Regions from separate parts of the Faecalibacter sp. genome, predicted to be linked through region 3. Evidence: riboswitches for the same ligand, from Rfam matches in the RefSeq annotation. Region 3 holds a riboswitch; each other region holds the start of a gene.

Region 1 (2,279 bases), 1.2 Mb from region 3:
TATTTCGCTAAAACTTCTAACGATCTTTCTTGAAAATTTTTCGCTAAATAATCAGGATTTTCTATATTATCAAAATCTAAATCCTTTAAGATCGATATCGCATCAAATAATTCTTGTTTAGAATAATTCCCCATATATGCACCCAAATTAGCAGCTTCCATTATTCCAGGACCACCACCAGTTACTACATAATACCCTTTTTGAGTGGCTAATTGTGCTGCAATTGCTGTTTCGGTATAAAATTGTATTCCTCTTCTTGTAGAATGACCTCCCATAAATCCCACGACTTTTTTCTTCGTCATGCCTAAGTCATCATATTCTAGGATTCTTCTTAATGCATCATCAATGGAATGATCGTGTAGCCGTTGAGCTAAGGCTTCTGAAACGGGTGGATTGTATTTATGTTTTATAAAATGTTTATAAATATTAATATCTATACTATTGTCATGATCTTTTGAATATCCTTCCATTAATTCTTGCCATGAATATAATTTCCCTCGATACGGATTATAAGGCAAATCCTTAAATTTAGGATAAACAAATGCGCCTCTTTCAATTAATGGAATAGCTTCATCTTTGCGAAAGGTACATCCTAAAAAGGAAGTATTGTCTAATATTAAATTCTCCCAATCTACATTTTTTGTACAGAAATTGACATCTTGAATAACTTTATTGGTTAAGTTATTCGAGCTCGAAATAAAGTCGTTCCACTCTCTATCATTATGGATTAAATTTTTAATCAATTTTATTTTCATCGTTTTTTAAATCAGTTGATGTTGAAGGTACAAGAATTATGCAATAAAATAATACGTTAATTAAAACATTCCTTTACACGAATCTCTCTATCTTTGCAAAATGCTCGGACTCAACAATTGGGGAATCGTGTGAAAATCACGAACTGTCGCGCAACTGTAATTCATGATCGCATGAAAAGTCAGATTACCAATTGATGGGCCTAATGGATAATGCTTTCGCGGATTGAAGCTCTATTCAAATGAGATTTTATTCTCAATCACCACAAAAACATTATCACATATACATTTTAATAGAAGTAGTGTGTAGATATGATTAAAGAAATGGAAAGTAAAACAAGAGAGGAGTTAATTGAACAACGAATTATTGAATCTGAAACACGTGTTTTTAAAGCTGTTTTTCCTGGAGATACAAATCACCATAAAACAATGTTTGGTGGTGCAGTAATGTATTTAATGGATGAAATCGCTTTTATGACAGCAACGCGTTTTTGTCGTAAGCCTATTGTAACGGTAAGTAGTGATAAAATTGATTTTAAACATTCAATTCCTGCAGGTACATTAGTCGAATTCGTAGGGAAAGTAGTACGTGTAGGTCGTACAAGTTTAGATGTACAGATTGATGTTTTTATTGAAAGTATGTACAGAGATGGTCGTGATAAAGCCATTACAGGTACATTTACTTTAGTTGCCATCAACGAAAATAAAAGACCAGTTCCCGTAATTGACTAATTAATCAGAAAAAAATAAAGTCCTTAACCTTATAGCGTTAAGGATTTTTTATTTTACTCCAATTTTTAGTCATTTTTCTCGTTTAGCTTTTATAAATTTAACATTCAAAAGCAAACAAAAAAATGATGGAACTACCTTTCGCTGAACCATTTCGAATAAAAATGGTGGAAGAAATCTATCCTTCGACACGTGAAGAGCGTGAAGCATGGATCAAAGAAAAAGATTATAACTTATTTAATCTTGAAAGTCAAAAAGTCTTTATTGATTTATTAACTGACTCCGGAACAGGAGCAATGTCTGATAAACAATGGGGAGCAATGATGACAGGTGATGAAAGCTATGCTGGATCGCAATCGTTTCAAAAATTAAAATCTACGGTAAATCAGATCACTGGATATGAATATGTGTTACCAACACATCAAGGACGTGCTGCAGAAAACGTATTATTTTCTGCCTTAGTCAAAGAAGGAAATGTTATTCCTGGAAATTCACATTTTGATACAACAAAAGGACATATTGAATTTAGAAAAGCCCATGCTATCGATTGTACAATTGATGAAGCGTTTGATAGTGAATTAATTCATCCGTTCAAAGGAAATATCGATCTTCATAAACTTGAAGAAGTTTATAAGAAATATGGAAAAGAAAATATCCCTTTTACTTTAATCACGATTACTTGTAACTCATCTGGTGGTCAACCAGTTTCTGTTGATAATATCAGAAAAGTTAAGGCCTTGTCCGACAAATACGGAATTCCGATCTTCTTCGATTCTGCACGTTTTGCTGAAAATGCAT
Region 2 (2,279 bases), 1.2 Mb from region 3:
GAGTCCAATACGACGATTGATTGTTTGGAATCCATTGAATCATGTCTTTTATATCATTGTAATAGATATTGGTTTGGATGTTCAAATTTTTTGCTTTCCAATCATTTCCTAATTCCAACTGAAATGCTTTTTCGGCTTTTAATGCTTCGTTACCACCAGTTTCCCAAAATAAATCATTGAATGTTGGAATGCGATAATTGTTCGAAACGTTTAAACGGATTTGGTACCGATCGACCGGCTTATAATTGATGCCTAATGCATAAGTAAACGGAACATCATAGACTGATGAGAAGTCTTGTCGAATACTTGCTTCATAATGCAGTTGATCAGAAAGTTCATACTTGTAAAGTAATCCTAATCCAAACATATTACGATCAGATGTCGAAATGTTTGTTCCTAAACCTTTAGAATACGTGTTTTCAGCAATTAAACTCAACGACTGTTTATGCGAGAAGTTATAATTCAAATAATATTTTGCAATCCAATTGTTGACTTCTAAATCTTGTGTGGTTGTACTGTTTCGATTCGGATAAAATTGATTGGATTCGTGTGTATACGCTAATTTTAAATCGGAATTCCAACGGTTGCTTTTCATTAACCATTGGCCCATGATGCGATAATCTTGATTGCTATACATTGTGGGCGTTTCAAACTGATCCGTTAAGCTGAATTCTCGTGATCCAAAATTGAATTGGGAATACAAACGCAATTGATGATCGTTTAATCTAATTCCAGCATGGGCATCGATCGTATTAAAGTAATATTTTCCGTTTCGATTTTTTTTCAGGTGATTATTAATTTTATAATCATTATCCGATTGAAAACGAGCATATCCGACAGTTGAAGTAAAATTATCTTTGGCATAATGCAGTTGATAATTTCCTTGATACGAATCAAAACTCCCGTAATTTAAATCTAAGGATTGAGAAAGTTGGTTATCCCACTTCATCTGATCCATTAAATGAATACTTCCACCGATTGCTCCTGTACCATAGGCGATACTTCCACCGCCAGGTTTCACAATGATAGCATCATAGGATTTAGCATTAATTGGAGAAAAATCAGTTTGTCCATTAATGGAAGAGTTAATATTAATTCCGTTCCAGATAACCGCCGTTTGTGATGCGGAAGTGCCTCGGAAAGAAGGTGAAGAAACCATTCCAACACCGTTTTCTTTGAAATAGACGGGGGATTCAAATTGCAACAATTGGCTCAATGAGGCATTGTTCTTCTTTAAGATGCTATCGTTTAATTTGATTTGCGATTGGCTTTTGTAGTGATGCGATAAAAAAGGATCCGTGAGAACGACTTCTTGTAAATGGATCGAATCACTTTGACCAAAAGCAACGGTCGCAGCTAAAACCAATAAAATGAAATATTTTTTCATATGTTTTGACACCTTTCTCCCCGAAAGTGTTTAAAATTTAGGGTTAACGAATGGCAGGTTTCCTGACTTGTTTCAATTCTTTTAAGCCTTCCCATTTATCTAAAAACAGTGGCGTGAAGTATAAAAAGAATAGTTTTGAAACGTACAGTTGCGGGGACAGTTTTGGATTTGAACCAAATTCCCTTTTAACTCAATTTTCTGAGCACCATTGCATTTACAAAACTAAACGATTTTTTAAATTTTCAAAGATTTAAGGCCTAAATTATTTCTTTAACCCGCTATTTGAGATATAAATTAATATTTCCTAACTTTTTTATTACATTTGCTTTAGGAAAAAAATAAAGTAACGAAATCAAATCACAATGGCTATAAAAACTTTTAGAGAAGTAATCGCTGAAGCAATGAGTGAAGAAATGCGTCGCGATGAATCTGTCTACTTAATGGGGGAAGAGGTTGCTGAATACAATGGTGCCTATAAAGCTTCAAAAGGAATGTTAGATGAATTCGGACCGAAACGTGTTATTGATACTCCTATTGCTGAATCTGGATTTACAGGAATTGCAGTGGGTTCTACATTAACAGGATGTCGTCCTATTGTAGAGTTTATGACATTTAACTTCTCATTAGTTGCAATCGACCAAATCGTAAATAACGCAGCAAAAATATACCAAATGTCTGGTGGACAGTGGAATTGTCCAATTGTTTTCCGTGGACCTACAGCCTCAGCAGGACAATTAGGAGCAACTCACTCACAAGCATTTGAGAATTGGTATGCAAATGTACCAGGACTTAAAGTTGTTGTCCCTTCTAATCCATACGACGCAAAAGGATTATTAAAATCAGCAATCCGCGACAATGATCCTGTTATTTTTATGGAATCAGAGCAGATGTA
Region 3 (2,279 bases):
TTTATCTGGCGCACTGGTATTCATTTCCACTTGTTCTCGCACAAATGATCCCAATATACTTCCTTGTAATTTCAAGTGTTTAAATTGATAAGTAGTAGCTAACGCTACTAATTGCGTATAACGTTGTGGATAAGAAAAGTTTTTTAATGTCGCATCCAATTGATTGTATTGAAAATCATAAGCTACATTCATATCCCAATTGGATTGGATTTTATAGTAATGAGCCGACGAAAAATAAAATTCTTGTTGGGTATATTTATTTTGTGTTTTTATGGATGAAACAGTATCAACATAATGCGTAAAGTCGTGCGCATATTTTAGATTGATTCGCGATTCAAATTTTCCCCATTTTTTTTGGATACTTCCTTGTGCAAAATAATTTTTATCCGTTAAAGTTTGTCCTTTTGCACCAAATCCATTCCGAATAATGGCAGCGGGTATACCACGATCAGACAAATAACTATAGCCTTTTACATTCCAATTTAAAGTTCCGTGCTGACCATAAAATCCAACTTCAAATCTTTTAGCCTCTATTTGCCCATCTTTACGAATAGCAGTTGTATCATGCGCTATACTGTTATCTGCATTTCGTTTTATTACACGAAATTTATATTCTCCATCACTTTTTACATATTCTGTACTGATTGATGTAGAAATTTTATCACTGATTTTATATTCAAATCGTGCTGATGGATTAATCAATTGGATAGATCCAGTCTTGTAACGTACTGTTAAATTGTAATTCTTTGATTCAAAAACTGGTTTTTTAGATTGTAAATAGATGGAGGATGCTGATGCATAATCTTTTGCAGATTGAAAAATGTTACTTTTTTGACCATTATACAACGAAATACTTTCTAAATCATCTAATGAATATTTACCTAAATCCACCACACCATTTTGTGCATTTCCTAATTGTATGCCATCATAATATACACCCACGTGCTGACTTCCCATACTACGGACATCAACCGTCTTCAGACCACCTACACCACCATAATCTTTTAGTTGAACGCCAGAAAAATAGCGTAAGGCATCAGCAACAGTATGACTGTTCAGACGTGTTAATGTTGCTCCCTCTAAAGTTTGAGGCGCAATTAGTTCTAAAGGTTTTGAATGATTGAGATTTACTTGTTGCAAATGATACACAGAATCTTTCACCTCTTGTCCATCAACAAAAGATCCTAATCCTATAATACAAAGGCAACAAAAGTAAAGCTGATATATAGTTCTCATTAGCATTTTACGTTTGTTGCTAACGAGAATATAAAGAAGTTAATTTAAGCTACACCTTTACAGGTATTCAGTTAAATTAGTATTCTTCGCTTTAGGTCCCGAAAGCAAATCAATTCTTATACTCTTGGTAGGTCTTCTGACTTACTCCATTCTAAAAACCTTCCCATTCTTAACTGGAACAGTGGTATTTCTTTTAGAACTTTTACGGAGCTTACAGCAGCGGGTTTGTTCAGGATTTTCACCTGATTCCCTGTTACCGAAATGTTACTTTCGCACCAAAAGTGGTTCAAATGTATCATTTTTTTACTGATTTACAATATGCATTTATGTTAAGGATGAACTTTAATGTTGTCTTTCGCGATCTTAACATTATTTATAAAGAAACAAACATTTGTCATCCTAAACTGGTTACTGTGGTCACTCAAAGTACGGTCCCTGAGGCCCTCGAAGCGCGGTCCCTGAGGCCCTCGAAGGGAGCATAGTCGAAGTTGAGGATCTCATCAAATGAGTAACACTCACAACCCTCAACCCATAACTCTTTCCCCACTTTGAGTAATTTTCGTTGCTCCAGCAAATGAAAATTGTATCGAAAGATTAGACAATAAAAATATTGCCTGAAAATCGCAGACGTTAAGAAAATAAATTGAAGAAGAGATCAGAATGAATTACCGAGCGATAGCGAGTGATTTAATTCATTCCTCGGAATCAATTTAGTTTTAGTCGAAGATTTTAGCAATGTCTTTTTTGGTTCGTTTTTTTGACGAAAAAAATGAACATAGAGTAAATATTAAAATCTGTCACCCTAAAGCACGGCCACTGAGGCTCTCGAAGGGAGCGTAGTCAAAGTGCAAGGTCACATCCAGCTAGTCACCCTGAACAGGTCACTGTAGTCACCCGAAGTGTGGTCCCTGAGGTTCTCGAAGGGAGCGTAGTCGAAGTGCAAGGTCACATCCAGCTAGTCATCCTGAACTGGTCACTGAGCATAGTCGAAGTGGAGGATCTCATCAAATGAGTAACACTCACAACCCTCAACCCATAACTCT

Evidence for each region. A riboswitch is a leader RNA that binds a small molecule or an ion and turns the genes downstream of it on or off. The one in region 3 is predicted to bind cobalamin.
Region 1: it holds a riboswitch for cobalamin, as region 3 does, so the genes downstream of both, AC1QSP_RS10970 (acyl-CoA thioesterase) here and AC1QSP_RS05015 (TonB-dependent receptor) in region 3, are expected to answer to the same signal.
Region 2: it holds a riboswitch for cobalamin, as region 3 does, so the genes downstream of both, AC1QSP_RS10925 (TonB-dependent receptor plug domain-containing protein) here and AC1QSP_RS05015 (TonB-dependent receptor) in region 3, are expected to answer to the same signal.

The regions. Positions count from the first base shown of each region.
Region 1 covers NZ_CM169987.1:2,339,363-2,341,641, reverse strand. Annotated here, with positions in the region: gene AC1QSP_RS10975 (LOG family protein) at 1-755, opposite strand, end outside; adenosylcobalamin (AdoCbl) riboswitch at 850-995, shown strand; gene AC1QSP_RS10970 (acyl-CoA thioesterase) at 1,077-1,484, shown strand; gene tnaA (tryptophanase TnaA) at 1,610-2,279, shown strand, end outside.
Region 2 covers NZ_CM169987.1:2,328,638-2,330,916, forward strand. Annotated here, with positions in the region: gene AC1QSP_RS10925 (TonB-dependent receptor plug domain-containing protein) at 1-1,387, opposite strand, end outside; cobalamin riboswitch at 1,423-1,612, opposite strand; gene AC1QSP_RS10930 (pyruvate dehydrogenase complex E1 component subunit beta) at 1,750-2,279, shown strand, end outside.
Region 3 covers NZ_CM169987.1:1,098,099-1,100,377, reverse strand. Annotated here, with positions in the region: gene AC1QSP_RS05015 (TonB-dependent receptor) at 1-1,236, opposite strand, end outside; cobalamin riboswitch at 1,346-1,531, opposite strand.